3 regions of the Mesorhizobium sp. B2-3-10 genome follow, and region 1 is predicted to be linked to each of the others. Evidence: predicted binding sites of a transcription regulator. Region 1 holds the regulator's gene; each other region holds the start of a gene.

Region 1 (9,498 bases):
AAAACGACGCCGCCATAGCCGGTCTCGCGCATCCAGCCGCGCAGTTTGTTGAGCCGGCCTTTGCGCAGGGCATCGGCATCGATGAAGGACGGCTCGGTGTCCGACAGCCACATGCCGCCGGCCGGATCGGCCGCCGCCGGGTGGCGCATGCGGTCCTTGAAGTCGACGTCCTCGGTGCTGTCGGGGTCGAAAACGACGATGCTCATGGTGTCTGGCCTTGGGTGGTTGCAAGATTTGACCATGGCGCAGGAGAAGCAGGGGAATTGTGCCGAAAACCGCGTGGGCTGTGCGGAATGCCGCTGGCTTATGAAAGATGCTGGCGAGGCAGCATCCGCGATTGCGCGCTGAAAGACTAATGCCGTCTCGCCAGCTTCGGCGCATGCCCATGCTCCTCCCTAAAGGCCCGCGCAAAGCTCGACATCGAGGCAAAGCCGCAGGCCAGCGCCACGTCGCGCACGGCAAGCGTCGAATGCGCCAGCAGGTCGGCGGCGCGTTTCAGCCTGAGCCGTCGATAATAGCCGTTGGGCGAGATGGCGAGTTCGGAGCGGAACGAGCGTTCGAGCTTGTCGGAGGAAACGCCGAGCTTCGCCGTCAGCTCGGCCATGCCGAGCCGCTCCTCCACCGCGTCTTCCATGATGGCGATGGCCGACAGCACCAGCTCGTTCTGCACTCCGGTGCGCAGCCTGAGCGGCATCAGCTTGCGGTCGACGCTCGAGCGCAATTGGCTGTGCACGAACCACTCGGCGACGCCCGCGGCAAGCTCGGCGCCATAGTCGCGGGTGATGATCTCCAACATCATGTCGAGGCTGCCGACGCCGCCGGCCGAGGTAAAACGCTTGCGGTCGATGACGTAGAGATCGCGGCGCAGCTCGATGTTGGGGAACGCCTCGGTGAAGGCGGCCTGGCTGGTCCAGTGCAAGGTGCAGGCATGGCCGTCGAGCAGGCCCGCGCGGGCGAGGAAGAACGCCGCGTCCGCGACCGCGCCGATATGAGCGCCGGCGCGCAGGCTGCGGCGGATCCAGCTCGCGGCGTCCTCGGCGATCAGATGATCGGCGTCGCCGCCCGAGCAGACCACGATGCGGTCGACCTTGGGCGCTGCCTCGGCGTAAAAGCCTGGCTGGATGACGACGCCGTTCGAGGCCTCGACCGGACCCTGGGTCGCCCCGACGATGATCCAGCGGTAGCATTCCCGCTTCGCCAGTATGTTGGCGGCGCGCAGTGGCTCGATGACGGAACTGAACGCCATCATCGGAAAGCCGGGGAACACCAGCACCGCGAAGGTGAGCGGGGCGTCCGTGGGTTTGGGTGGTTCGCGCGTGGCCATGACGTCCGGAGCCGGGGAAATTGCGCGCTACAATTCGGGCAGATGGGCTTCGGGGTCAACGGTGTTCGGCCGAAGGCGAAATGGCGAACGCAAGCGCTCAGTCCAGATACCGGGACACGCGCGCCTTTAGAAGCGCGATCAGCTCCGGGTCCATGAATTCATAATCATCGGGGATATCGAGGCAGATCACCTTGGCCGCCTTCAGGCTGGCCTTGAACTGCTTCCGCAGTTTCGTCCGGTGGGTTTTCTCCATGACAAAGATAATGTCCGCCCAGCCGACGAGTTCGTGGGTCAGCGGTGTGTTGGCGTCATGATTGGTGCCAGCCGACGCGACTTCGATGTCGCGCCGCGTGGAAAACACCTGCTCGGCGGTCGGGCCGCGCAAGCGGTTCTGGCTGCAGACGAAAAGGACGTTTTTCAAGGTTTAGCGCGCCAAGTCCGCCACCACGGCGTCGAGCACGATCATGCCGGCCGGCGTGGCGCGCAGGCGGGCGTTGCCGATCGGCGCCACCAGCCCCTCACCCTGCAGCACCGACAGCCGAGCGCTCGACAGCCCGCGCCCGGAGAAGGCCTCATAACGCGAGAGGTCGATGCCTTCGGCGAGCCTCAGCCCCATCAAAAGAAACTCGTCCGCCTCTTCGGAGCGCGTCAGCAGCTCGCCGCCGGTGATGCCATGGCCCTTGGCCTCGACCAGATTGGCCCAGGTTTCCGGCATCCGTTCGGCGATGGTCACCACACGATGGCCGTTCTCGACGAAGCGGCCATGCGCGCCGGGGCCGACGCCGACATATTCGCCGTAGCGCCAATAGGTCAGATTGTGCCGGCTCTCGGCCCCCGGCCTGGCGTGGTTGGAGATCTCGTAGGCCGGCAGGCCGTGCGCCGACGTGATTTCCTGCGTCAGTGCATAGAGATCGGCGGCGTGGTCGTTGTCGGGAACGACGAATTTCTTCGCCGCGTGCAGCGCATGGAAGGGCGTGCCTTCCTCGATGGTCAGCTGGTAGAGCGACAGGTGGTCGGCGGCATGGCCGATCGCCTGTTCGAGTTCCGCCTGCCAATCCTCCGGCGTCTGCCCAGGCCGCGCATAGATCAGGTCGAAGGACAGGCGCGGAAAGATTTCGCGCGCGAGCCCGATGGCGTGCAAGGCTTCGCTTACATTGTGCAGCCGGCCGAGAAAGCGCAAATCCTTGTCGTTCAGCGCCTGCACGCCGAGCGAGACGCGGTTGACACCGGCGGCGCGGTAACCGCGAAACCGCTCCGCCTCGACCGAGGACGGGTTGGCCTCGAGCGTCACCTCGATGCCGTCAGGCACTGTCCAATTCCTGGCCACGGCGTCCAGAACCCTGGCCACGGTTTCCGGCTTCATCAGCGACGGCGTGCCGCCGCCGAGGAAGATGCTGGTCACTTCGCGTGGCCCGGTGCGCTGGCGCATCGTTGCCAACTCGGCCTCGAAGGCGGCGGCGAAGCGCTCCTGGTCGACCGGCTGGTGGCGGACATGGCTGTTGAAGTCGCAATACGGGCACTTGGCGGCGCAGAACGGCCAATGCACGTAGACGCCGAAGCCGGGACCGCGGTCGAGCGCCATGGTGGTGCCGGGTCCGATCATGCCGAGCCAGGCCTCACCGAACCAAGCCGGGCTTGGGCGAATTTCTGGAAGGCGCGGGCGCGGTGCGACAGCGCCGTCGCCTGGCCGGGTTTCCAGCCGTGCTTTTCCTCCGCGCTCATCTCGCCGAAGGTCTTGTCGAAGCCATTGGGCAAAAACACCGGATCGTAGCCGAAGCCGAGCTCGCCGCGCGGCGGCCAGACCAGCGTGCCCTCGGCCTCGCCGCGATAATATTCGGCCTCGCCGTCGGGAAAGGCGAGGCAGATGACGGCGACAAAGCGGCCCGTGCGCCGTTCGGGCGTGGCCGCGCCGACTTCCTGCATCGCCACTTCGGTGCGCTGCATGGCCATGGCGAAATCGCGCGAACCGTCCGGAGTCTCGGCCCAGTTCGCGGTATAGACGCCGGGCGCGCCGTCGAGCGCGTCGACACAGAGGCCGGAATCGTCCGAGAGTGCCGGCAGGCCAGTCGCCTTTGCGGCGGCAAAGGCCTTGATGTAGGCGTTTTCCTCGAAGGTGGTGCCGGTTTCGTCCGGTTCGGGCAGGCCATACGCCTTGGCCGATTTCGCCTCGAAACCGAACGGCCCCATCAGCTCGGCGAATTCGCGCAGCTTGCCTTCATTGTGGCTGGCGACGACGATCTTCTTGCCATCAAGCGTATGGAGGTTTGGCGAATGCATCAAAGGCCCCAGATTCTCGGCTCGGCGAACTCGATCGAATTGCCCGAAGGGTCGCGTATATAGATCGAACGGCCACCTTGCGGCCATTCGAATTCGCTTTCGATGGCGATTTTCTTCGCCAAGAGATGGGTTTTCCAAAGCTCGATTTCAGCGGCGCTCGCGGCAAAGCACAGATGGCCTTCGCCGACCGTGCCGTGCGGCGGCACTTTCAGCCTTGCGTCCGGCGCGGGCGGAATTCTGGTCGCCTCGGCGTTGAAGACGAGCAGGACGCCCGGGCCACAGCGGAAGAAAAGGTGGCGGCCGTCAACCTTGCCGAGGAGAGTGAGGCCGAGGATATCGGTGTAGAAGACCTCTGCTTCAGCGAGGTCGGTGACATAGAGGGCGGATTCCAGAATGGCGGAGGGTGTCACGAGGCGCCCCCCTCTGCCCTGCCGGCCATCTCCCCCGCAAGGAGGGAGATTGGCAGCGCGAGCGCCGGCTCGTGGTATTCTATGCTGATTATTGGCGAAGCTCTCGACAACATCCGATCTCCCCCTTGCGGGGGAGATGGCCGGCAGGCCAGAGGGGGGCGCCCAGGCTCGGCATCGAAAACTCAGGCCACCGCCATCTGCTGCAGGCTGACCAACCGGGAAATGCCCTTCTTGGCCAGGCCCATCAAGGCCGCGAACTGCTCTTCGGAGAAGGGCTCGCCCTCGGCGGTGCCCTGGATCTCGACGATGCCGCCCTTGCCGGTCATGACGAAATTGGCGTCGGTGCCGGCCGAGGAATCCTCGATATAATCGAGATCGATGACCGGCTGGCCGTCATGGATGCCGCAGGAAATCGCCGCGACATGATCCTTCAGCACTTTCGAAACACTGGCCATCTGCCGCGCTTCCATCCAGCGCAGGCAGTCATACAGCGCCACCCAGCCGCCGGTGATCGAAGCGGTGCGGGTGCCGCCATCGGCCTGGATGACGTCGCAGTCGACGGTGATCTGCTGTTCGCCCAGCGCCTGCAGGTCGACCACGGCGCGCAGCGAACGGCCGATCAGCCGCTGAATCTCCAGCGTGCGGCCGCCCTGCTTGCCGGCGGAGGCCTCGCGGCGCATGCGCTCGCCTGTCGAGCGCGGCAGCATGCCATATTCGGCCGTCACCCAGCCCTTGCCGGAATTGCGCATCCAGCCAGGCACCTTTTCCTCGAGGCTGGCGGTGCACAGGACATGCGTGTCGCCGAACTTCACCAGGCACGAGCCTTCGGCATGCTTGGAGACGCCGCGCTCGAAGGATATGGCGCGCATTTCGTCGAATTGGCGTTTGGAGGGGCGCATTCGGCCTGCTTTCTTGTCATTTTTTTGAATCGTGGCCGGCTTTTAGACGCATGCAGGGCACGGCGCAAAGGAAAAGGGGCGGTGACCCGACACAGACACCGGGTTGCGCGCGGCCCACCGAAGTCTATATCCTTGAACCGGAGGTTTTTAGCCGAATGACCAAGGCAGTCGATCCCGCCTCGCAGTCGCTGGCTCTTCAGTCACTCGACATGCGCTCGCGCGACATCTTCCGGCGCATCGTCGATTCCTATCTGCGGGACGGCGAACCCGTGGGCTCGCGCAGCCTGTCGCGCATCCTGCCGTCCTCGCTGTCGCCCGCCACCATCCGCAACGTGATGAGCGACCTCGAGCATCTCGGGCTGATCTACGCGCCGCACATCTCGGCCGGGCGCCTGCCAACCCAGGCTGGCCTGCGTTTCTTCGTCGATGCCTTCATGGAGCTTGGCGACCTCTCCGACGAGGAGCGTCGTACTATCGAAGCGCAGGTGCGGGCCTCCGGCTCCGGCGCGACGCTGGAGCATATGCTGACCGAGGCCAGCCAGATGCTGTCGGGCATGTCACGCGGCGCCGGCCTGGTGCTGGCCGCCAAGAACGAGGTGGCGCTGAAGCACATCGAATTTATCCAGCTGGAGCCGACCAAGGCGCTTGCCGTGCTGGTGTCGCAGAATGGCGATGTCGAAAACCGTGTCGTCGAGTTGCCCGCCGGCATCACCGTCTCGCAACTGCACGAGGCCTCGAATTTCCTCAACGCGCATATTCGTGGCCGCACGCTGGCCGAGGCGCGCACCGAGATCGCCCGCATCAAGGAAGAGACGAGAGCCGCCCTCGACACGCTGTCGCAGGACCTCGTCGAGAAGGGGCTTGCGGTGTGGGCGGGCGCCGAAAGCGGCCTGCCTGCCCGGCTCATCGTGCGCGGCCGCGCCAATCTGCTGGAAAACGTCACCGCCCAGGCCGACATCGAACTCTTGCGCCACCTGTTCGAGGACATGGAGACGCAGGACGGGCTGATCCAGCTGCTCGACCTCGCCGAGCAGGGATCGGGCGTGCGCATCTTCATCGGCTCGGAAAACAAGCTGTTCTCGCTGTCGGGCTCGTCGCTGGTGGTGGCGCCCTATCGCGACAAGGACGCCCGCGTCGTCGGCGCGCTCGGCGTCATCGGCCCTACAAGGCTGAACTATGCCCGCATCGTGCCGATGGTGGATTATACGGCACAGCTGATTTCCCGCATGCTGAGGTAAGGAGTCCGAGGAATTATTGCTTTGGTTTCCATGCCGGAATTCGACCGCGAACGACTTTCCTGGCGGGACCGTAAATCCAGACAGGCTGCAAAGGAGAAAAAGAATGGCGCTGGAATCGTTCAAGGCCCAGATCAGTCTGCTGCTCGAGGAGATGGTCAACCAGCCGGAGGACCAGCACGAAATTCAGGAACAGCTGCGCGAAAAACTGCGCGAGATGCGCGCCATGGGCCTGCCATTGCCGGCCGATCTCGTTGAATTGGAAAAACGCCTGGACGACGATTTTTACGCTGCCGGGACCTGATCCGAGAAGTTTTGCGCATCGTGCGAACGGAACCCACGGGCAAACCGATCGTTGCTTTCCTTCATGACGGATTGGAGGAAGTGATGCGGTTAGCCGGACTGGCGATGTCCGCACTGTTTGTCACGACAGCGGCGCTCGCCCAGCAAGCCGACCAGCCTGTGCTCAAAGGCCCGGCCGCCTTCGGCGACTGGCGGGCGGACAGGCCCGGCGTGCGCCGGCTGATCAAGCCGGAAGACCTGCCGAAGCCCTATGTCACCAAATCCGTCTCCAACAGCGCCGGCGTGATCGACATGCCGGCGGACGCAAAGCCGCATTTGCCGCCGGGGTTTTCGGCCGAGTTGATCGCCTCGGGGATCGACAATCCGCGCGTCGTGCGCATCGCGCCCAATGGCGACCTGTTCGTTGCCGACAGCAAGGCCAACCAGCTCCGCCTCTATCGCCTGGCGAAGGGCAGCGCGAAAGCCGCTGAGAAAAGCATCTTTGCCGGCGGTCTCAACCGGCCCTATGGCATTGCCTTCTATCCCCCGGGCAAGGACCCGCAATGGGTCTACGTCGCCAACAGCGACAGCATCGTGCGTTTTGCCTACGGCAATGGCGACCTGAAGGCCTCGGGCGAGCCGCAAACCATCGTCGCCGACATTCCTTCGACCCACCACTGGACCCGCGACATCGCCTTCTCGCCCGACGGCAAGACACTTTATCTTTCCGTCGGCTCCGGCTCGAATGTCGCCGAGGACATGGGCAAGAGGCCCAGGGGCGGGCTCGACGCCTGGGTCAAGGCTAAGCCGCTCGGCGCCAGTTGGGGTTCCGAGGCGGGCCGGGCCGAGGTCCGGGCCTTCGACCCCGACGGTAAGAACGGTCGCACAGTGGCCACCGGCTTGCGCAACTGTTCGGGCATGACCGTCCAGCCGGCGACCGGCGCGCTATGGTGTGTCGTCAACGAGCGCGACGGGCTCGGCGACAATGTGCCCGCCGAATACGCGACATCGGTCAGGGAAGGCGCCTTCTATGGCTGGCCCTGGTATTATATCGGCGACAATGAGGACCCGCGCCACAGGGGCGAGCGCCCCGACCTCGCCGGCAAGGCTGACAGTCCCGACGTGCTGATGCAGGCGCATTCGGCGCCGCTCAACATCGCCTTCTACGATGGCAAGGATTTGCCCGCCGACGCCGGATTTCCCCAGGCGTATCGAGGCGACGCGTTCGTTGCCCTGCACGGTTCGTGGAACCGCGGCAACAGGACCGGCTACAAGGTGGTCCGGCTTCTGTTCAAGGACGGCAAGCCAACCGGCGAATACGAGGATTTCATGACCGGCTTCGTCGTTTCGAACGGCGAGGTGTGGGGCCGCCCGGTCGGCGTTGCGGCGGCCGGCGACGGATCCTTGATCGTCTCCGAGGACGGCAACGGCACGATCTGGCGCGTGACTTATAGTGGCGACCGCTCCTGACCCTTGCTTGCGAACCGGGCCATTGCCGTCTGGTGCAAGCGAATCCCGCGCTCAGGGCGTTCTCCCCGAGGCCGCCTCGTGCGACAAGGGCGCGACTGCCCTTGGACGCCAGCGCCATGACCCTCACCGGATTCCTCGCCTATAGTGCCGCACTCGGTATCGCCGCCGCCATTCCTGGCCCCGGCATCACCGCGCTGGTCGCGCGTGCGCTGGGCTCGGGCTTTCGCTCGTCGCTGGCCATGTCCTTCGGACTCATGCTGGGCGATCTCACCTACCTGACCGCCGTAGTGCTGGGCCTCGCCTTCGTCGCGCAGGAGTTCGGCATGGTTTTCCTGGCCATCAAATGGGCCGGCGTCGCCTACCTGGCTTTCCTCGGCTGGCGCTTCTGGACCGCCGGCATCACACCTGAAACCGTCGAAGCCAGGAAGGGAAAGGGCGGCTTGCTGTCGAGCTTCGTCGCCGGCCTCACCGTGACGCTCGGCAACCCCAAGACGATGATCTTCTACCTCGCCATCACGCCGACCATCGTCGACCTGAAGACGATCGCGCTTGCCGATTACGGCATTCTCGTCGCGCTGACGGTCGTCGTCCTGTTCGTCGTGCTGGTGCCTTACCTGGCGCTGGCGGCCAAGGCGCGCTGGTTCCTGAAGTCGCCGCGCGCGCTGAAGGTGCTGAACCGCACTGCCGGCGCCTTCATGGTTGGCGCGGCGGCGGCGATCGCCGCTCGTCAGTAGGTCGTTTCGGCCAAACCATTCCCTACTTCGGCTGTTTCGGGAAATGCTTTTCCGAGTGCCAGGCGTTTTCAGCACGCGCCCCACTCGGATATTTTCCAGCCGCAGCCTATCTTGCGCGGTTGAAAGCCCTATTCTGTCGGCTACTGCCAATTGCCTGAAATCCAGGGAGCGAAACCAATGAACAAGCCCGTCACTTCAGCCCGCGTGCCCGGCCGCGGCCGCATCTACGATTCCATCACCGACACGATCGGCGACACGCCCCTGGTACGGCTCGACAAGTTCGCCAAGGAGAAGGGCATCGTCGCCAATCTGGTCGCCAAGCTCGAATTCTTCAATCCGATCGCCTCGGTCAAGGACCGTATCGGCGTAGCGATGATCGAGGCGCTGGAAGCGGCCGGCAAGATTGCCCCCGGCAAGACCACGCTGATCGAACCGACATCCGGCAACACCGGCATCGCGCTCGCCTTCGCCGCCGCCGCCAAGGGCTACAAGCTGATCCTGACCATGCCGGAGACAATGTCGGTCGAGCGCCGCAAGATGCTGGCGCTGCTCGGCGCCGAACTGGTGCTGACCGAAGGCCCGAAAGGCATGAAGGGCGCCATCGCCAAGGCCGACGAACTGGCCGCGACGATCCCCAACGCCATCATTCCGCAGCAGTTCGAAAACCCGGCCAATCCAGAGATCCATCGCAAGACGACGGCGGAGGAAATCTGGAACGACACCCAGGGCGGGATCGACATCTTCATCGCCGGCATCGGCACTGGCGGCACCATCACCGGCGTCGGCCAGGTTTTGAAGAAGCGCCAGCCCGCGCTGCATGTCGTCGCCGTCGAGCCGGATGCTTCGCCGGTCCTGTCGGGCGGCCAG
Region 2 (9,498 bases), on a different contig from region 1:
CCGAGCAGGCTGACTGACGCGAGTTTTTGCTTGTGGATGTATTCGCGAACGACCGTCTGCTGCTCAGGCTTGAGAATTACGACGTCTCCCGCGAAGGAAGCACCAATTCCAGCCACAAGCGCGAGGGCCGCGACAGCGCCGACAAGATACCTTTTCATGACAAGTCCTTTTGTGAACTAAGACACATTTTCAGAGGCCAGAACAATTCTGGCCTCTGCCGCAGCCAATCAGCCACCATTGGCAGGTGCCGCTGGCTTCGCGGGCGCTGAAGTGGCCGGAGCTTCCACCTTTGGCGCCTCAACCTTCACGTTGATGTCCTTCCCGCCGCCGCCGCCGATGTTGATGACACCGGTAAATATCAGCAGGACAACGATGGCGATTATCGCAAGAACAATAGCGACCGCAGTGCCGCCGCCACCTCCAGAGTTAACAACAGTTGGGCCGTCAGCCATGACTTTCTCCTCTCCTATTCTTTGAGTTGTCACCGGTCAGCAACGGCTCCCGCTGCATTGCGTTCCCAGGCAAGGCTTAGGTCTAATAATTGGCAAGACTGAAGTCGTATGCGGCAACCCATTTCTTGCCGATACGTTGGGTTTCGCGCCGGAGCAACGCAGCCAATCACCCATCATCGCGGAATCCAGCTCGACCGCCGGATATTCTGAGAGCGAGGCAAGCAGTGACATCAGCCCAGAGACCGAGCATCCACGACGACAATCGCCCCGCAAATGACAATGATGTTCAGGCCCCGGAAATCCCGTCGGGCCCGCCCGTCTGTCTGAGTGAGGACGCCAACATGGTCGATCTTGTCAGGCGAACCGAGCGCTTGGCCATCGCCGTTGTCGTGGGAATGGCGATCTGCCTGACGCTTATCCCGGCGATCTATGTTGCCCTCACCTACGGAATGTAGACGGTATCAGTCGTCTGTCCGCTCCGAGGCAGGCGCAATCTCTTCACCACCTGCTTTCTCCAGGCTTGCTCCCATTGCGCCTGGCATGCCGGACATGTTCCCGCGCGCCATCAATCCCGAGAATCTCAGACAAAAAAGAACCCGCCCCGGCGTCAACCGAAGGCGGGCTCTCTCCGTTTTCCAGTCCGTTGATAAAGCATTCGACGGCTATCAACCTCCAATGCCCGAGAGCGTTCCACCGGAGTGATGAACTATGCTTCGATCTGCCCGTCGATCGTTCCGAGGCAGGGCCTGCTCTCTTTCGCCTTCGGCGAACTCAATCTTTCTTCCACGCCGCCAGCAGCGGGCCCTTGCTTCCATAGACGGGGTCCTTGCGCGGACGGCCGACCTTGGGGATCGTCACCACCGCCTTGGCGTGGTCGGCGGTGGTCGTGCATTCGTCATAGGTACCGGCCGGCGGATAGGCGCCAACGACGAGAAAGTCGTCCGAAGCGGAGATGCGCTGGTGCCCCGTGCCGGCCGGAAGAACCGCGACATCGCCGGCCTTCAGCGCCAGCGTTCGGCCCTTCTTGCCGCCAAACCGGACCTTCGCCGTGCCACGCGCCACGCCGAGCACTTCGTGGATGCGCGAATGGTAGTGAACATAATCGTAGATGCCGTTGCGCCAGCTGTCTCCCCAGCCATTGGCCGAGAAAAGCGCCTCTAACACGGCCGCGGGATCGAAGTCTTCCGGCAATCTCACTGCGCCGCGATAGACGACCAGCGGCCAGGACGGATGATTGGGCACCAGGCCATCATCGCCAAACCTGAACTCGTTCGCTTTGCGCGGCCTGACAAGGTCGGCCGCATGACGGCTGTCCGGTCTTGCGGCACCGGTCACCTGTTCGGCCACGACGTCGCCTCGCCTCGGGGAACCAACGCTGATTCAACCCGATGGCCATCGCTTGGTTCCCCGCGGGCTCGCGCCCGCCACCGCCGCGAGGCGGATCGCTGAAGATCAGGCGGACCTGCCGCCTCGCCCTGCCTGCAGCGCATTGTCCATCGCAGCGGCCGGCGAAACCATATCCGGCAGCAATATGTCGTTGCGGCGTGCGAAGGTGACCAGCGTCGCGCGCACCGTCTCCGGGTCGATCTCACCGGCGATGCCCGCCTTGCAGGCATTGAGGGCGACGGCATGAGCGCCGTTGCGGCTGGCGGCCGGCCAGTCCTGCAACAGCGCGTAGGCTTCCATCACGCTTTCGATCTTCCTCGGAAAGCCCATTCCGACCAGAATGGTCACCGGTTCTTCAAACTGCCAGCGATTCATGGCTTGTGCCTCCTCTCGATTGTGCGGACCCGCGGCGGGCCGAACACCGGAAGGCGCGGCCCGCCGCGTAAGGTTCATGGGACTGCCCGTAAGGTTCATGGGACTGCCCGTAAGGTTCATGGGACTGAACGTCAGCGCTCAGCCGCCGGCCGAGGCCTCGGACGCCTCCGACACCTGTTGCGCGGCCAGAAACATCAGCGTCGCGGCAACGGTCCGCCGCTTCCAGCCGGCGGCTTCGGCCCTGTCGAGCAGTTCCGCCAGCAGCGGCTTCAGCGCACCGCGGCATTCGCTTTCATAGGCCAGGAACTCCTTTGCCTGATGTGTCGGCGCGGGCACGGGCCCAAGGTCAGCAAGCGCATCCATATCTCTCTCCCTTCAACCGATGCCCGCTCCCTGTCGAGGAGCGGGCGGACTGGTCGGACCTCAGAAGTCCATGCCGGCGCCGGCCGGCATTGCCGGGCTGGCGGCTTCCTTCTTCGGCTTCTCGGCCACCATTGCCTCGGTGGTCACCAGCAGGCCGGCGACCGACGCGGCATCCTGCAGCGCGGTGCGCACCACCTTGGCCGGGTCGATCACGCCCTGGCCATAGAGATCGCCGAACTCGTTGGTCTGAGCGTTCCAGCCCCAGCCGAATTCGCCCTTCTCGCGCAGCTTGCCGACGATGATCGAGCCTTCAGCACCGGCATTTTCCGCGATCTGGCGGACCGGCGTCTCGATGGCGCGGCGCACGATCTCGACACCGGTCTTCTGGTCGGCATTGTCCGTCTGGACAGCATCGAGCGCCTTGGCGGCCCGAAGCAGCGCGACGCCGCCGCCGGGCAGCACGCCTTCCTCGACAGCCGCGCGGGTCGCGTGCAAGGCATCGTCGACGCGGTCCTTGCGCTCCTTGACCTCAACCTCGGTCGAGCCGCCGACGCGAATCACCGCGACACCGCCGGCAAGCTTGGCCAGCCGCTCCTGCAGCTTCTCGCGGTCATAGTCGGAGGTGGTCTCCTCGATCTGGGCCTTGATCTGCACGACGCGGCCCTGGATTTCTTCCTTGCGCCCGACGCCGTCGACGATGGTGGTGTTTTCCTTTTCGATCACCACCTTCTTGGCGCGGCCCAGCATCTCCAGCGTCACATTCTCGAGCTTGATGCCGAGATCCTCGGAGATCGCGGTGCCGCCGGTGAGGATCGCGATGTCTTCCAGCATGGCCTTGCGGCGGTCGCCGAAGCCCGGCGCCTTGACGGCCGCGACCTTGAGGCCGCCGCGCAGCTTGTTGACGACCAGCGTCGCCAGCGCCTCGCCCTCGACATCCTCGGCGATGATCAGCAGCGGCTTGCCCGACTGGACCACCGCTTCCAGCACCGGAAGCAGCGCCTGCAGGTTGGCGAGCTTCTTTTCGTGGATCAGCACGTAGGGCTCGTCAAGTTCGACGCGCATCTTGTCCTGGTTGGTGACGAAATAGGGCGAGAGATAGCCACGGTCGAACTGCATGCCTTCGACGACTTCCAACTCGGTCTCGGCGGTCTTGGCTTCCTCCACCGTAATGACGCCTTCATTGCCGACCTTCTCCATCGCTTCGGCGAGGAAGCGGCCGATCTCGGCGTCGCCATTGGCAGAGATGGTGCCGACCTGCGCGATCTCGTCGTTGCGGGTCACCTTGCGGGCGTTGGCCTTCAGCTCGGCGACGACGGCGTCCACCGCCTTGTCGATGCCGCGCTTCAGGTCCATCGGGTTCATGCCCGAGGCAACGGCCTTGGCGCCCTCCTTGACGATGGCCTGGGCCAGCACGGTCGCGGTGGTGGTGCCGTCGCCGGCAAGGTCATTGGTCTTGGAGGCGACTTCGCGCACCATCTGCGCGCCCATGTTCTCGAACTTGTCCTCAAGCTCGATTTCCTTGGCGACGGTGACGCCATCCTTGGTAATGCGCGGCGCACCGAACGACTTTTCAATGACGACATTGCGCCCCTTGGGGCCGAGCGTCACCTTCACCGCATTGGCCAGGATATCGACGCCGCGCAGCATCTTCTCGCGCGCTTCGGTATGGAATTTTACCTCTTTGGCAGCCATTGGATCACTCCTCTATCTCTAGGCAGCATTCGTTGACTGGTGGATTTTCTAAGAAGCCGTCAGGCGGCCTTCTTCACTTGCGCGGTCTGTTCGATCACGCCCATCACGTCACTTTCCTTCATGATGAGCAGGTCCTCGCCATTGAGCTTGATCTCGGTGCCGGACCATTTGCCGAAAAGGATACGGTCACCCACCCTGACATCCAGCTCGGTCAGTTTGCCGCTGTCGTCGCGCGCGCCGGGACCGACGGCGATGACTTCGCCTTCCTGCGGTTTTTCCTTGGCGGTATCGGGAATGATGATGCCGCCGGAGGTCTTTTCCTCGGCCTCGATGCGGCGGACCAAGATACGGTCATGCAATGGACGGAACGCCATGTCGTTCTCCTCTTGGGACAAACAGGTTTTCAGCTTCCTCCACACCGGACCGGCAATTCGGGCCGATGCGGAATGCGGCGACCCTTTGTCAGGCATCGCGCGCGCATATCGAGCTAGTTTTCCCTTTTTTCGGTTTCAAGAGGCCGGCCAGAAAATTTTAGCACTCACGCCGGCGGAGTGCCAACGTTATGGCGGTCTTATTCGCTCTGCGTCGGGAGCCGCCGCTTGAATTTACGCCTAGATCCGGCAAAATTATCCGAGCCGGTACCATCGCCGGCGCCGGAACCGCTCACCCTCTGAAGGAGTTGTTTGCCGACGGCGCACATCGATGGGCCGAGAGACTTTTTCGCCGTTACGGCCACGGCTGCCGCCGAAAGGAGACACGAATGATCGCAAGCGTCAGCAAGGAGTTCCGCCTCCAGATGGAAGGCTATGGCCTGACCACCGCACAAATCCATTACCGTCTGCCTGACCATCGGAGCCTGCTGCAGCTTTATGTCTGGCAGGACTACGACCTGGCGCCGGAGTTCCCCGAACTCAAGGGCTTTCTCTCCTATTGGGAGCGCGAATTGGACGGGCCGCTTCACTCCGTCCACATCGCCCACCACCGGCTCATCACCCCATCGGAATGGCGGGCGGTCGACGGTGTCATCACGGTCCAGTAAGGGCGGCGTCATCGCGCGGTGCTGACCTTACCAGAAGCCGACCAGCGACCTCAGCATCGCCTTCGCACCCGCCGTCTGCAAGCAAGCTTCAGATACGATGGTTGACCAGCGTCACGCCGAGCCCGGCAAGGATCGAGCCGCGGGTTCCCGGCACCAGCCACCCGGCGCCGCTTGCCGGGGACCGCGCAAGCGCCAGCGAGGCGATGCCGACCGCCGCCAAGTTCGTCATCGAGAACCAGCGGATCAGCGTTTGTCGATGAGATCGCGATGCGCCACGGCCGCCATGGCCGCCCTCACAGCGCCAAACTCCCCTGCTCCGCCCCCTCGGCATTGGGATCGCCGGGCGCCGTTGCCCAGGCGAGTTCGACCAGCGTCACGGTGCGCTTCCCCGTGCCGTCGACCTGGCAGACGATGAGGCCCTGCTCCTCGATATAGGTGAGCAGCCGCCGGGCGCGGCGCATGGAATGCGAGCCGTAGGCGCGGGCAATCGCGCCATCGCTCGGGCACGGCCAGCCCTCCTTCGCCGCGCGCGCGATCATCATGAACACGCCTTGCATGTCCTCCGGCAGCAGCGAAGCGCGCACCGAGACGTCGCGCCACACATCGTCCTCGCTGGCTTCGGCCCCCAGCCCGGCACGGGCGCGCGTCAACATGCGCCGGAAGGCGGGCAGATCAGGCACGACCGAGGCGAGGCCCTCGATGCGGCAGCGCACGACAAACTCCTGGTAGAGCACCCCGATCACGCGGAAGCCCGCGTCAGGTTGTGCAAGAATGGCGCGCAGCACGCGGTCCACCCGCTCGCGCCGCTCCGCCAGATCCTCGGCGCTGACTTGCGGCTCCGCCGGTTCGGGGCGGATTTCCAGCGCAGCCGACTTCGCCGCCATCAACTGGTCGAGCAGGTCCGGCGACGCCACCCGGCGCGGCGCACGCATCGTCTCGGGCGGCGGGGCGGCCAGGATGATGGCGCGGGCATCCTCGAGCGCCGCCTCCGGCAGCGGCATCAGCTTGGGCGTGCCGTTGCGCGGGCTGGTGTCGGTCGGGCCGATGCGCAGGCCGAGCGGCCGGCGCGACAGTGCCGGCCCCAGCGCCATGAACTGGCCGCGCTCCAGATCGCGGAACGCCTCCGCCTGCCGCCGCTCCATGCCTAGGAGATCGGCCGCGCGCGCCATGTCGATATCGAGGAAGGTGCGGCCCATCAGGAAATTGGAGGCTTCCGCCGCGACGTTCTTGGCGAGCTTGGCCAGCCGCTGCGTGGCGATGATGCCGGCAAGCCCGCGCTTGCGGCCCCGGCACATCAGGTTGGTCATGGCGCCGAGCGAAAGCTTGCGCGCCTCGTCCGACACCTCGCCGGCCACCGCCGGCGCGAAAAGCTGAGCTTCGTCGACCACCACCAGCATCGGGTACCAGTGGTCGCGCGCGACCTCGAATAGCCCGCCGAGAAAAGCGGCGGCGCGCCGCATCTGGTTCTCGGCATCGAGGCCTTCGAGGTTGAGCACGGTCGAGACACGGTGGATGCGCGCCCGCTCGCCGGCCGCCTGCAAGCCGCGCTCGGTATGCTCCTCGGCATCGATCACCAGATGGCCGTAGCGTTCGCCCAGGGATACGAAGTCGCCTTCCGGATCAATGATGGTCTGCTGCACCCAAGGCGCGCTCTGTTCCAGGAGACGCCGCAAGAGGTGCGACTTGCCGGAGCCCGAATTGCCCTGCACCAGAAGGCGGGTCGCCAGCAACTCCTCGAGATCGAGTTTCGCCGGCGCGCCCGCTGTCGTGTGTCCCATCTCGATCGCAACGGTCATGCCAGACTCATCAGCTCCTTCGCAGACGGGCTTAGCAATCCGATCGCGGCCCGTCGAGCGTGGCATGGCCGGCGATTCGCGTTGCGCACAGCCGAGACAACGACGATCTGGCCGCGATGGACGGCCGCGATCCGGCGGGCCGTCTGGCGTTTACGGCCCTGACCTGTGGATAGTAACCGCCTGTTCACCATGAGCCGGCGTTTCGATTGCGGCGGCCGGCCATCCGCTTAGCCTGGCCTCTGCATCGCCCCCCAAAGCGATGCACCCCAACGCCCCCAAATGGCGGCCGGCGTTTTCAAGTTTCTCTCCAAACGTATACGCCGGTCGCCACCCCTTTCGACTACAGCCTCGGCGCCTCATGCGGCTCGGCCTGTCCTGGGACTGGCGGCAATCGCGGCGCGTCCAGACCCTCGAAGGGATCACGCCAGGCGTCGATCGCTTCGAGCCGCCGGTACCAGCGATCGACCAGTCGATAGTCGCCGAGCGGCAGGCCCGCGACATCGTTGAAAGGCAGGAAGGTCGCCATGCGGAAATCGGCATAAGAGACTTCGTCTCCCACCAGCCATTGCCGGCCCGCAAGCGCGGTCTCCAGGATCGCCGCCGTCGTGCGGAACAGTTTCAGCCCATCCTCGACCAGTTGGTGATCGATCGGCCCGATGTGATAGCGCTGCTTGGTGCCGCGCTCGAAATGCACCATGTCGCAGGCCCGCATGAAATTCTCCTTGCCCCAACTCAGCCAGCGGATCATCTCGGGCTCATCGTCGCCGCTGCGCCAGAAATCGGAACCCATGTCGCGCGACAACCGGCACGCTATGGCGTCGGCCTCCCACAAGCTTCCGCCGGGCCAGACCAGTATGGGCAGGGAAAGGTTGGGGTTGAGGGGCCGGAATCGCTCCGCTTGCCCCGGCGCGAAGGGCGACGCGAATTCGAAGGTCACCCTCGCCCCGAGATGACGCGCCACCGCGACCCCAGGCGCGGATTGGGGTTGCGGCTGAAGTACAGTTTTGTCTCCAGCCCAGCCGGCACCGGCTCGACTTCGTCACTCATGAATGCCTCTCCTTGTCCCGGCGACCGTCGCCAGATCAAGGACGGATACGGCTGGTGCAATCCGACAAATCATCCACTGCCCGCGCGCCGGGCGGAACGAGCAGCCCATCGAAACAGGATGGGTTGCGCAAAGTTTGGGTTGACCGTCTCCGACGACGAGGCGACACTTCATCCCACAGCAAGGCAGGAGGAAATACGATGGACGAGCCCGACCGCTGGCGCCACATGTCGAGCGCGCCAAAAGATGGCAGCCGGATCCTCGTGACGGTCCGCCCATCCGAGCAGGGGCCGGCGGAAGTCGACCTCGCCTACTGGTCACGCGCCGATCAGTTCGGTGACGAGGGCTGGCGCGCCTCCGATTCCTCGCCCGGCCGCGTCGTCGAATATGCCGAGCCGGAGCTGAAGTGCTGGATGCCGATGCCCTCGGCCAATCTCAGCCGGGGCGCCTCGATGCCGGCGCCGTGGGAAGGCGACGACGCGCAACAGCTGGACGGCTCGGGGATTTAGCGCGCCGGCCGCTTCGTCCTCTCAGAACAGAAACGCCGCCGTCGCCGGATTCGGACCGTTACGGCCGTCAGCCGAATCCATGCCGGCGATCGTCTCCAGGTCCTGCGCGTCCAGTTCGAAATCGAAGACGTCGAAATTGGCCGCGATGCGGTCCTGGCGCACCGACTTCGGGATGACGATCAGCCCTTGCTGGAGATGCCAGCGGATCATTGTCTGCGCGGTGGACTTGCCGTGTTTGCGGGCAATGCCTGATATGGTCGGGTCGCTCAGCAGCCGGCCGCTGCCCAGCGGACTCCAGCTTTCCGTATGGATGTCGTGCCGGGCGTGAAATTCTCTCAGATCGCGCTGCTGGAAGCGAGGGTGCAGCTCGATCTGGTTGACGACGGGCGTCACGCCCGTCTCGCCGATGATGCGCTCCAGATGATCCCTGTTGAAATTCGAAACGCCGATCGACTTGACGCGGCCGGCCTGCTTCAGCTCGACGAGCGTCTTCCAGGCCTCGACATATTTGTCCTGGCTGGGCACCGGCCAATGGATCAGGAACAGGTCGAGCTGCTCGACGCCGAGCTTCTTCATCGTGTCGTCGAAGGCCCGAAGCGCCGCATCGCGCTGGTGGGCGCCGTTGCGCAGCTTCGAGGTGATGAACAGTTCTGCCGCCGGCACGCCGGCGGCGCGGATCGCCTCGCCGACCCCTTCCTCGTTCCGGTAACCCTCGGCGGTGTCGATCAGCCGGTAACCGGCCTGGATCGCCCAGCCCACCACCTGTGCCGTGATGTCGTGATCCACCTGCCAGACGCCAAGGCCAAGCTGGGGAATGGCGGTGCCGTCGTTCAGCGTGATC
Region 3 (9,498 bases), on a different contig from region 1:
ACCCGGGCCTTCCGCGACCAGTTCGGCACCACGCCGGAACTGGTGCGCGCGCAAGGTTCGACTGAGACCCTCGACCTCGTGGAGCCCATCCTGATGGACAATTCGCTTTTGACCACACTTGAACCACCGCGCTTCGAGACCAGCCGGCCATTCCTCATCGCCGGACTGGGCGAGCGCTACAGTTGTGAGTCCAGCGCCGGCATTCCAATGCAATGGCAGCGCTTCGCTCCCCATATCGGCCACATCCCCGGGCAAGTGGCCGGCGTTTTCTACGGCGTCTGCCTCAACGGCGACGATGCCGGCAATTTCGATTATGTCGTCGGCGTCGAGGTGCGCGACTTCGCCGATCTGCCGAAGGAGTTCCAACGGGTGCGGGTGCCGGCGCAGAGACACGCCGTTTTCACGCATCGCGAACACATCTCGACCATCCGGCGAACGATCAATACGATCTGGAACAGCTGGCTGCCGGCATCCGGCCATGAGGTTGCCGATGCGCCGGAATTCGAGCGCTACGGGCCTGAATTCGATGCCCACACCGGCAATGGCGGGCTGGAGATCTGGGTGCCCGTCAAGGCATGACGCGCTGCTACAGCTCCAGTTCCCAGTTCTGGCCGACCAGATCCTTGCCGAAGGAATGGTGAGGCTCTTCCTCGATCAGCCTGAAACCGGCCGCCTGGTAGATGTGCCGGGCGGCGGTCAGAATATCGTTGGTCCATAGAGTCAGCGTCCTGTACCCCCTGGCGCGGGCAAAGCCGATGCATTCCTCGACCAGGCGCTTGCCGATGCCGAGCCCCCGTGCCGAAGGTTCGACATAGAGCAGCCTGAGCTTGGCCACCTGATCCGACTTGCGCACGACGAAGACCGAGCCGACGACCTCGCCTTCGCGCTCGGCGATCCAGCCGCGCTCCCATTTCGGATCGTAGGATTTTACGAACGCCGCGAGGATTTCGGCGACCAGCGCCTCATAGGTTTCGTCCCAGCCATAATCCTGCGCGTAGAGCATGCCTTGCCGACGGATGATCCAGCCGATGTCGCCGACCTGCGGCGGCCGCAGCAGATAAGGGATTTTGGGCTCTGCACCGGCGTCCAGCAGACGCTGCACGGTCCGCATGGACTTGACCAGCCGGTCCTGCTCCGACGCAGGCAGACGATCGAGCAGCGCCGCGACCTGATCGTGCGAACCCTGGTTCAGCGGCGCGAAGGCGTTCCTGCCCGCCGGCGTCAGCGCGATCGACGATTGCCGAGCGTCCGAAGTCAGCGTGGCCCTGGAGATGAGGTGAAGGCGCTCGAACTTCTTCAGCAAACGGCTGACATAGCCGGCGTCGAGACCGAGGTCGCGCCCGAGATCGGTCGCGGTCAGTCCGTCACGATGCGCCAGTTCGTAGAGCACGCGTGCCTCGGTCAGCGAGAAGGCGCTCTTCAGCAGCCCTTCATCGAGCAGTCCGATCTGGCGGGTGTAGAAGCGGTTGAACGCCCGCACCGCATCGATCAGGCCCTTGTTGGGCGCAGCCTTGTCTGGCTGATGGTGGATTGTCATTCGAGTCATCTCCTGCTGGCACAGGATCGATCATTTACTTGACGGAGTCAGCCATTAGGGAAGGCGCCCGAGATGCTTACAGCATCGGCAACACCGGCCAGCGGTCGACGATCCTGCCACCGGAAAGCACCGCGATCGGTCCGAAGTGCTGCAGCACGGCCTCGCTCTGCGTGGGCCGCAGGAACGCATAGTCGCCGGGCCTGACGACGGCCTGGGCGAGCAGACCCATGAATTGCTGGTTGGAAGACAGGTCAAGCAGGCCGTTTGTCGTCATGCCTTCGGGAAACACCGGTTCGGCCATCCACTTGCCGCCATAGAGATAGCAGCCCTTGCGCGGAAACCGGCCCAGCGCCTGCAGCAGGCGCGAGACCGCCGGCGGGCCAGGCAGCATCGGCTCGACCACTTTCAGGATTGGCGTCGCGATGAAGGCCGCCGGCTGGAAGCCCTCAAGGCCGGGCGTGTCGAAATCGACGGGCAGCACGAAGGCCGAGCCCATCGACACTTCATTGGCGATGCCGCCATGATGAAGCAGCGCGGTCTTGCTGCCGCCAATGTTCAGGACATGGCGCTGGTCGGCGCCGAGGCGCGCGACGAAAGCGGCGGCCTGTTCGGAGGCTTGCGCCAACGCCTTGGCCGGTCCACCGAACAGGCCGGGTATGTGCGGCGCATGCGCCTCATAGGCCATGACGCCTTCGCAGCGCAGCCCTTTGTGGGTAGGCAGCGCATTCAGCGCCCGCGACAGGGCCGCCGGTTCGGCAAAGCCGCCGCGATGCAGTCCGACATCGATTTCGAAAGCGATGCGCAATTCGGCGCCGAGTTCGTCGGCGAGCGCGCCATATTCCGCCAGTCTCTCCTGTGTATCGATCAGCCAGCAGACCCGCGACCAAGCCACGTCGCCTCTGCAAAGCACCGCCCTGGCCGCGCCAACCGGCATCGGTTTGCCGTACAGCAGATCCGCATCCGGGAACGCCTTCAGCACCGCCTCGGTGATCGGCGGATGGAAGGTCATGAGGCGGTGGGTTCCAAGCGCCTTGCCGATATGGGAGAGCAGCGGGAGGCAAGCGAGCGACTTGTCGACCAAACGGACGGCAAGACTGGGGTCAAGCCGCTTCTTCACCAGGGCAATGTTGCCATCCAGCCGATCGAGGTCGAGCAGCAGGCAGGGTTGGAAAATGTCCGCCTCTCTCAGCGCATCCGAAAGCGTGGCGAAATACGCCTTCATGGCTGGATGCCGAAAGAACTGGGTTCGATGCCGAACAGGTCGGCCATATAGGGCGAGACGAAGCGGTTTTGCGGATCGATGTCGCGGCGCACCGCCATCGCATCGTCCCAGCGCGGATAGAGCTTTTTCAGGTCGGCCGCTTTCAGGCTGTGCATCTTGCCCCAGTGCGGCCTGCCGCCATATCTGCGGAAGATCGGCTCGGCCGCGCGCATGAACGGCAACGGATCGTTCGCCGCGTCATGGTGGATGGCGATGGAACAGGTGAGCCTTTTGTGGAAAGGGGAGAGCCAGAATTCATCCGATGCCACCGACCGCACTTCCATCGGGAAATAGACTTCCGGAAAATGCTTCTCGGTCAGTTCGATGATCTCGGCCAGCGCCTTCGGCCCCTCCTCGAACGGAAGGTGATATTCCATTTCGTTGAACCTGGTCTGCCGGTCGCTGGCATAGACGTTGAGCCAGTCCTGCACGTAATCCTCGGCCGGCACCTTGGCGACCGCGCCCAGGATCAGCCTGCGGCGCAGCGACGGCAGCCAGGCAAGCCCGGTGCGCAGGCGGCGCAGCGTGCGCAGGGAGCCCTCGTCATCGTCGGTCGGGCGCGGAGTGGTCGCCTCGGTGCTGAAGTCGCTGGCGATGAACTGCGCGTAGCCTGAAAATGGGATGTAGTAGAATTCGGCCGACCGGTGCTCGCTCATCATCGTTTCGAAATCGCGCAGCATGTCGGCTATCGGCAGCACCCATTTGCGGCGCCGCAGCCGGTAGGTCGCGATGTTGTTCAACGTCACTTCGCTGAGCACACCGAAGGCGCCAAGCGCAACGCCGATCGCATGGATCGTTTCCTGATCCCCTTCCCGCTTGAAGTCGCGGACCTTGCCAAGCCCGTCGACGATCTGCACCGTTTCCAGCTGTGTGTGATACGCGCCCAGCGTCGGCCCCGAGCCATGGGTGGCCGTGCCCAGGGCGCCGCCTATCGCTTGGCGGTCGATGTCGCCCATATTGGGCAGGCCCTGGCCGATGCCTTGCAGCATGTGCATGAGCGGACCAAGCCGCGTCCCTGCCCGCACACGCGCCTGATGTCTTTTCGCGTCATGCGCAACCAGCCCTTCCAGCTTCTCCAGCGACAGGATGGTGCCTTGGGACTTCACCAATGGCGTGAAGGAGTGACCGGCGCCGACGACGCGGACCGGGCCGGGTGCGGTGCGAATGAGATCGCCGAGTTCGCCGGCATCTGCCGGACTGGCAAGCAGCCGCGGCTCGGCGGTGACAAAGCCGGACCAGTTGCTCCAGCTGTTCGACATGGGGCTCACGCAATCGCGCGGCGACGCCGCGCCGCCAGGACAAACAGGCCGAGCAACGCCACGCTGGCGACAGCACTTGCGGCGGCGAACTCGGGAACCGGGCGAAACTCCTTGCCGTCGATGAGCAGCGACGCCGCGACCGGTCCGATCGCCAGGCCGAAAAGCTGGGCGGCCGGCACCAGCAGCACGGCGGTGCGGGTCTCGTCGGCGGTGATCGCCAGCCGGATCTGGTAGGGCACGATGAACAGCAGGATAAAACCCATGATCAGGGCGACGACCCAGAACATCGTGAGGCCGGGCCCGCTGGCAAGCACGAGCGAGGCGACAAGCGCGACGAGGCCGATCGCCGTGATGGCAAGCCGATAGTCGATGCGCGCCTCGAACACGGTCGCCGTCATCGCGCCCAGCACCTGCGCCGCGAGGCTGGCCGAGACGATCAGCCCGACGGTGCGGCCATCGATGCCGAATTGGGCGCCAAGCGGCTCCAGAAAGGCCCATACGGCGCCGAAGAACATGAAGTAGCAGAAGACCGATAACAGCGCGGTGATCGAGGAAGCCGTCAGCACATTGGCGAGGTTTTCGTCCTTCGGCAGATCGGCATAATCGGCGGGGACAGCAAAGGCGACCACCAGCGACGCGACGCAGACGACGGCAAGAACGAGGAAGCCGCCCGCCGACCCGGCGGCTGGAATGACATAGAGCGCCAGCACCAGGGCAAGAGCGCATTGCGCCAGGGTCTGCATGGTGACGAAATAGCCGCCGATGCGTTCGGCGCGCCGCGAACGGGCAATCAGTTCGGTGGCGACCGCGACAAGGCCGCCTTCGGCAAGGCCGGCCAGCGCGCGGGCCGCCATCAGCGTGTTGGCGCCGGCGGCATAGGCGGTCCACACATTGGCCAGCGCCAAGAGCAGCAGGAGGACGGCACTTTTCCAGCGCATGTTGTGGGCGGAAAGCAGCATCGCGACGATCGCCGAACCAATCGCGATGGCGATCATCTCGGCGGTGGCGACCAACGCCAGTTCGTCGCCGCTGACATGGCCCTCGGTATAGAGGGCGCCGAGCAGGACGGGCTGCAGACCGAGAATGAGCAGGCCGACCGACCCGATCCACAGGGCCGAGGCGAGCTGCCCGCCGCTGGGATTGCCGACCAGCCAGTCGCCTTCGCCCTGAAGATCAGCGCTTGTCGAAGCCATAGGCGCCTCCCAACGTCCTTGCCGCACGGCAAAAAAGCTGACACTCTGTCAGTATTTCAGAAACTGATACTTGATCATATTTCTTGTCAACCGGAATTTGGGAACTCGTGCGAAAGATCGGTGCATGACGCAAGCAAGTCGAACGATCACCGAGCCCAGGCGCAGGCCCAAGCAGGAGCGCAGCCGCGAGCGCATCGACGCCATCCTGTCGACCACCATGCGGCTGATCGGCGAGAAGGGCATCGATGCCGTCACCATGAAGGAGGTCGGCATGCTGGCGGGCGGGCCGATCGCCACCGTCTACCACTACTTCCCCAACAAGTCGGCGATCCTGGCGATGCTCTATGAGCGATTCTCGGAGGTCAGCCGGTCGCGATTGACGGCGATCGTCGCCGATGTCCGCGAAGCCAAGGACGTCATCGCCGCGTCCGACCGGCTGCTTGACGACTACCTCAGCCGGGTCGCCGGCGATCCGGCCATCCAGGATCTGCAGAACGCCATCCAGGCCGACAAGGCGCTGAAGAATCTCGACATCGCCGAAACCCGGCATCAGGCCAAGATGTTCTGCGACCACGTCATCGCCTTGCTCGAGCCGGAAAAGCACGAGCAATTCGAACGCATGGTTCTGCTGATCTTCCAGCTCGCCGGCGGCGTTGTGCGCCTGGCGCTTGCGCAGGGCGAAGCGGAAAGCCGCCGGACCATCGAGGATTACCGATCGATCATCCACACCCAGTTGCGGCTGTTTCTTTAGCGACCGGCAACCGGGGACCTTATCTCGCCCGGCGGATGAGGCCTTCGAAACCATCGGCCAGGTCGGAAGCGCCGGCCGCGAACATCTTCACCAGGTTCTGCGGGCGGCCGGGCGTCTTGTTGGCATCGAGGAGAACAGCCCTGCCCTCATGCATGACGAAATCGAATTTTCCATAGTCGAAGCCGAGTTCACGCCGCCGTTCGCGCAGTTCGTCGGGAACAGCGGCGGGCTCGCGCCGGATCGTTTCCGATGCCTTGACCAGGCTGTTTGGCGAGACGTAGCGGGTGCAGCGCTCGCGCTCTCCGCAAAACACCCAGAAGCGCACCGCAAAGCCGTCAGGTTCTTTTTCCGGGATGAACTTTTCCACGACCAGATCATCGCGATCGAGGACGCCATCGGGAACGTCGTCCCGGGATTGGTAGACCTCGTAGGACGGCATGGCTGGCACGTGCGCAAAGGGTGCCGGTTGGCCGGCACGCCTCGACCGCCGATTGAGCCGTGTCTCCGGAATGCCCTGGTTGTTGAGATTGCTTTTGATGATGACCGGGCCCAGCCAGCCGTCGCCCTCGGCCAGAAGCGCTCCGCTTACCCGCCGTTTCGATATGTCGGCGGCCCCGACATTGAGGCATAAGGGAAAACTCCGCGCATATTCGAGATAATCTGCCGGTGTCGTTGTCGCATCGACGTGCAGAACCGCGACATCGGCGCTGGATTGTCCGGAGAGGCCAGGCTGAATCCGGACCGAATGGCCCCGCCTCTTCAGGTCCTCGAGAATATCGAAAAGCATGTAACGGCTATTCCGGCGCAGCAGAAGGCCGCGGCGACCCAGAAACCGGTCATGCTCATGCGTTATGACAATGATGCGCGCCACCAGCTAACCTCTTGGCTTCCATCCCCACTTCCATTAAGCGGCTCTAATCAATCAATGCCAGACTTTCCTGGGCTCCAACGGGTCTGCATGACGAATCATTGGGACAGTTATCATCGGCACTGGAAGCTCCTGGACGCCCCGCTCCGGCCGACGCCGGAAACCGTCGGCATATTCGAGCGCGAACTCGATCTCGGAAATGCCGATGTACTTCTGCTTGGGGTGACACCTGAACTGGCGGTTCTAGGCAGATCGATGTTGGCGATCGATCAATCGGCTGCCATGATTTCCGGCGTATGGGCCGGCGACAACATCTCGCGAAGGGCGATGGCCGGCAACTGGCTTGACCTCCCGGTCGAGCGGGAATGTTTCGACGCGGTCATCGGCGACGGCTGCCTGTCGGCGGTCGATACCAAGGCCGCGCGCGGTTCGCTGTTCGGTGAAATCGCAAGGGTGCTAAAGCCTGGCCGGCGTGCGGCGATCCGCGTGTTTGCTCGGCCGGAAACCGCGGATGACCTGCGCGGCATCGAAGCTCTGGTCCTGGCCGGCGGAATCGAGAATTTCCACGCGCTCAAATGGCGGATAGCCATGGCGTGCACGACCGGCGACTGCGACAGCAGCGTCGATGTGCAAGCAATCCGTGCGGCATTCGACAAGCTGTTTCCGAATCGGGAGGCCCTTGCCGCATGCACCGGATGGAGTATGGCATCCATCAACACGATCGACGTCTATGCGGGCTCCGAAACGAAGTACAGCTTCGCGACGCTGGCCATGCTGGAGGATGAGGCGCGCGGTTGGTTCGACCAGGTGCGCGTCGTGCCAAGCGGCAGTTATCCCCTGGCGGAACGTTGTCCGCTCCTGGTGCTCGGTTCGGCCAAGCTTCGATAAGTCATCGCCATCCTACCAAGAGGCGCTCCGCGCGCCTTGACTCTGGCAGGTCGGCGGCCTATTTCAGCGCCACGTTAGCACTCGCCTTTGGTGAGTGCTAACTATGTGTCCGGCGCCGCCGGACGGAGGAACTGTTTCTCACCGTTCTCATCGAGGAAGAAAAAATGGCAAAGTCGAAGTTCCGCCCGCTTCATGACCGCGTGGTCGTTCGCCGGGTCGAATCCGAATCCAAGACCGCTGGCGGGATCATCATCCCGGATACGGCGAAGGAAAAGCCGCAGGAAGGCGAGATCATCGCCGTCGGCTCCGGCGCTCGTGACGAAGCTGGCAAGCTGGTCCCGCTGGACGTCAAGGCCGGCGACCGCATCCTGTTCGGCAAGTGGTCGGGCACCGAAGTCAAGCTCAATGGCGAAGACCTTCTGATCATGAAGGAATCCGACATCATGGGCATCATCGGCTGATTATCGGCCTCACCCTCAACTTGAATTTTTCGGGCTCTATCCGAGCCCCTGCCAGGAGCTAAAACATGGCTGCCAAAGACGTAAAATTCTCTCGCGATGCCCGTGAGCGCATGCTGCGCGGCGTCAACATCCTCGCCGACGCGGTGAAGGTCACGCTCGGTCCCAAGGGCCGCAACGTCGTCATCGACAAGTCGTTCGGCGCCCCGCGCATCACCAAGGACGGCGTCACCGTCGCCAAGGAAATCGAGCTTGAAGACAAGTTCGAGAACATGGGCGCGCAGATGGTCCGCGAAGTTGCTTCGAAGACCAACGACATCGCCGGCGACGGCACCACGACCGCGACCGTTTTGGCGCAGTCGATCGTCCAGGAAGGCCACAAGTCGGTTGCGGCCGGCATGAACCCGATGGACCTGAAGCGCGGCATCGATCTGGCCGTCACCGAAGTGGTCGCTGCTCTCGGCAAGGCCGCCAAGAAGATCAAGACCTCCGAGGAAGTTGCCCAGGTCGGCACGATCTCGGCCAATGGCGACGAGTCGGTCGGCAAGATGATCGCGGAAGCGATGCAGAAGGTTGGCAACGAAGGCGTCATCACGGTTGAGGAAGCCAAGACCGCCGAGACCGAACTCGAAGTCGTCGAAGGCATGCAGTTCGACCGCGGCTATCTCTCGCCCTATTTCGTGACCAACGCCGACAAGATGGTTGCCGAGCTGGAGGACGTCTACATCCTCCTGCACGAGAAGAAGCTCTCCAACCTGCAGGCGATGCTGCCGGTCCTCGAAGCCGTCGTGCAGACCTCGAAGCCGCTGCTCATCATCTCGGAAGACGTCGAAGGCGAGGCGCTCGCCACGCTGGTCGTCAACAAGCTGCGTGGTGGCCTGAAGATCGCCGCCGTCAAGGCGCCGGGCTTCGGTGATCGCCGCAAGGCCATGCTGGAAGACATCGCCATCCTGACCGGTGGCCAGGTCATTTCGGAAGACCTCGGCATCAAGCTCGAGAATGTCGGCCTCAACATGCTCGGCCGTGCCAAGAAGGTGTCGATCTCCAAGGAGAACACCACGATCGTCGACGGCGCCGGTAAGAAAGCCGAGATCCAGGGCCGCGTCGCCCAGATCAAGCAGCAGATCGAGGAGACCACCTCGGACTACGACAAGGAGAAGCTGCAGGAACGTCTGGCGAAGCTCGCCGGCGGCGTTGCGGTGATCCGCGTCGGCGGTGCGACGGAAGTCGAAGTCAAGGAAAAGAAGGACCGCGTCGATGACGCCCTCAACGCGACCCGCGCG

What was found. The regulator HrcA, encoded in region 1, represses chaperone genes, less so after heat shock. The targets are predictions, from matches to a motif close to GTTAGCACTCNCNNNNNGNGAGTGCTAAC.
Region 2: FJ943_RS23380 (co-chaperone GroES) is a predicted target of HrcA. The motif match lies at 4,799-4,827, and genes of this name have one in related genera.
Region 3: groES (co-chaperone GroES) is a predicted target of HrcA. The motif match lies at 7,831-7,859, and genes of this name have one in related genera.

Annotation. Positions count from the first base shown of each region.
Region 1 is NZ_VFVT01000001.1:430,264-439,761, reverse strand. Features, by position in the region: gene FJ943_RS02250 (Xaa-Pro peptidase family protein) at 1-206, opposite strand, end outside; gene FJ943_RS02245 (GlxA family transcriptional regulator) at 353-1,324, opposite strand; gene FJ943_RS02240 (low molecular weight protein tyrosine phosphatase family protein) at 1,422-1,745, opposite strand; gene hemW (radical SAM family heme chaperone HemW) at 1,749-2,927, opposite strand; gene rdgB (RdgB/HAM1 family non-canonical purine NTP pyrophosphatase) at 2,924-3,601, opposite strand; gene FJ943_RS02225 (VOC family protein) at 3,601-4,011, opposite strand; gene rph (ribonuclease PH) at 4,194-4,910, opposite strand; gene hrcA (heat-inducible transcriptional repressor HrcA) at 5,066-6,148, shown strand; gene FJ943_RS02205 (hypothetical protein) at 6,252-6,449, shown strand; gene FJ943_RS02200 (sorbosone dehydrogenase family protein) at 6,554-7,897, shown strand; gene FJ943_RS02195 (LysE family translocator) at 8,014-8,631, shown strand; gene cysK (cysteine synthase A) at 8,809-9,498, shown strand, end outside.
Region 2 is NZ_VFVT01000008.1:201,773-211,270, reverse strand. Features, by position in the region: gene FJ943_RS23415 (DUF1236 domain-containing protein) at 1-158, opposite strand, end outside; gene FJ943_RS23410 (hypothetical protein) at 228-452, opposite strand; gene FJ943_RS23400 (cupin domain-containing protein) at 1,224-1,799, opposite strand; gene FJ943_RS23395 (DUF982 domain-containing protein) at 1,905-2,213, opposite strand; gene FJ943_RS23390 (hypothetical protein) at 2,352-2,576, opposite strand; gene groL (chaperonin GroEL) at 2,637-4,268, opposite strand; gene FJ943_RS23380 (co-chaperone GroES) at 4,328-4,642, opposite strand; gene FJ943_RS23375 (usg protein) at 5,029-5,307, shown strand; gene FJ943_RS29710 (hypothetical protein) at 5,396-5,536, opposite strand; gene FJ943_RS23370 (ATP-binding protein) at 5,601-7,103, opposite strand; partial or broken gene FJ943_RS23365 (glutathione S-transferase family protein) at 7,444-8,150, opposite strand; gene FJ943_RS23360 (hypothetical protein) at 8,349-8,657, shown strand; gene FJ943_RS23355 (aldo/keto reductase) at 8,679-9,498, opposite strand, start outside.
Region 3 is NZ_VFVT01000002.1:601,653-611,150, forward strand. Features, by position in the region: gene FJ943_RS09575 (AraC family transcriptional regulator) at 1-579, shown strand, start outside; gene FJ943_RS09580 (helix-turn-helix domain-containing GNAT family N-acetyltransferase) at 587-1,537, opposite strand; gene FJ943_RS09585 (alanine racemase) at 1,614-2,759, opposite strand; gene FJ943_RS09590 (D-arabinono-1,4-lactone oxidase) at 2,756-4,057, opposite strand; gene FJ943_RS09595 (MFS transporter) at 4,063-5,250, opposite strand; gene FJ943_RS09600 (TetR/AcrR family transcriptional regulator) at 5,375-6,001, shown strand; gene FJ943_RS09605 (hypothetical protein) at 6,021-6,788, opposite strand; gene FJ943_RS09610 (class I SAM-dependent methyltransferase) at 6,747-7,757, shown strand; gene groES (co-chaperone GroES) at 7,922-8,218, shown strand; gene groL (chaperonin GroEL) at 8,284-9,498, shown strand, end outside.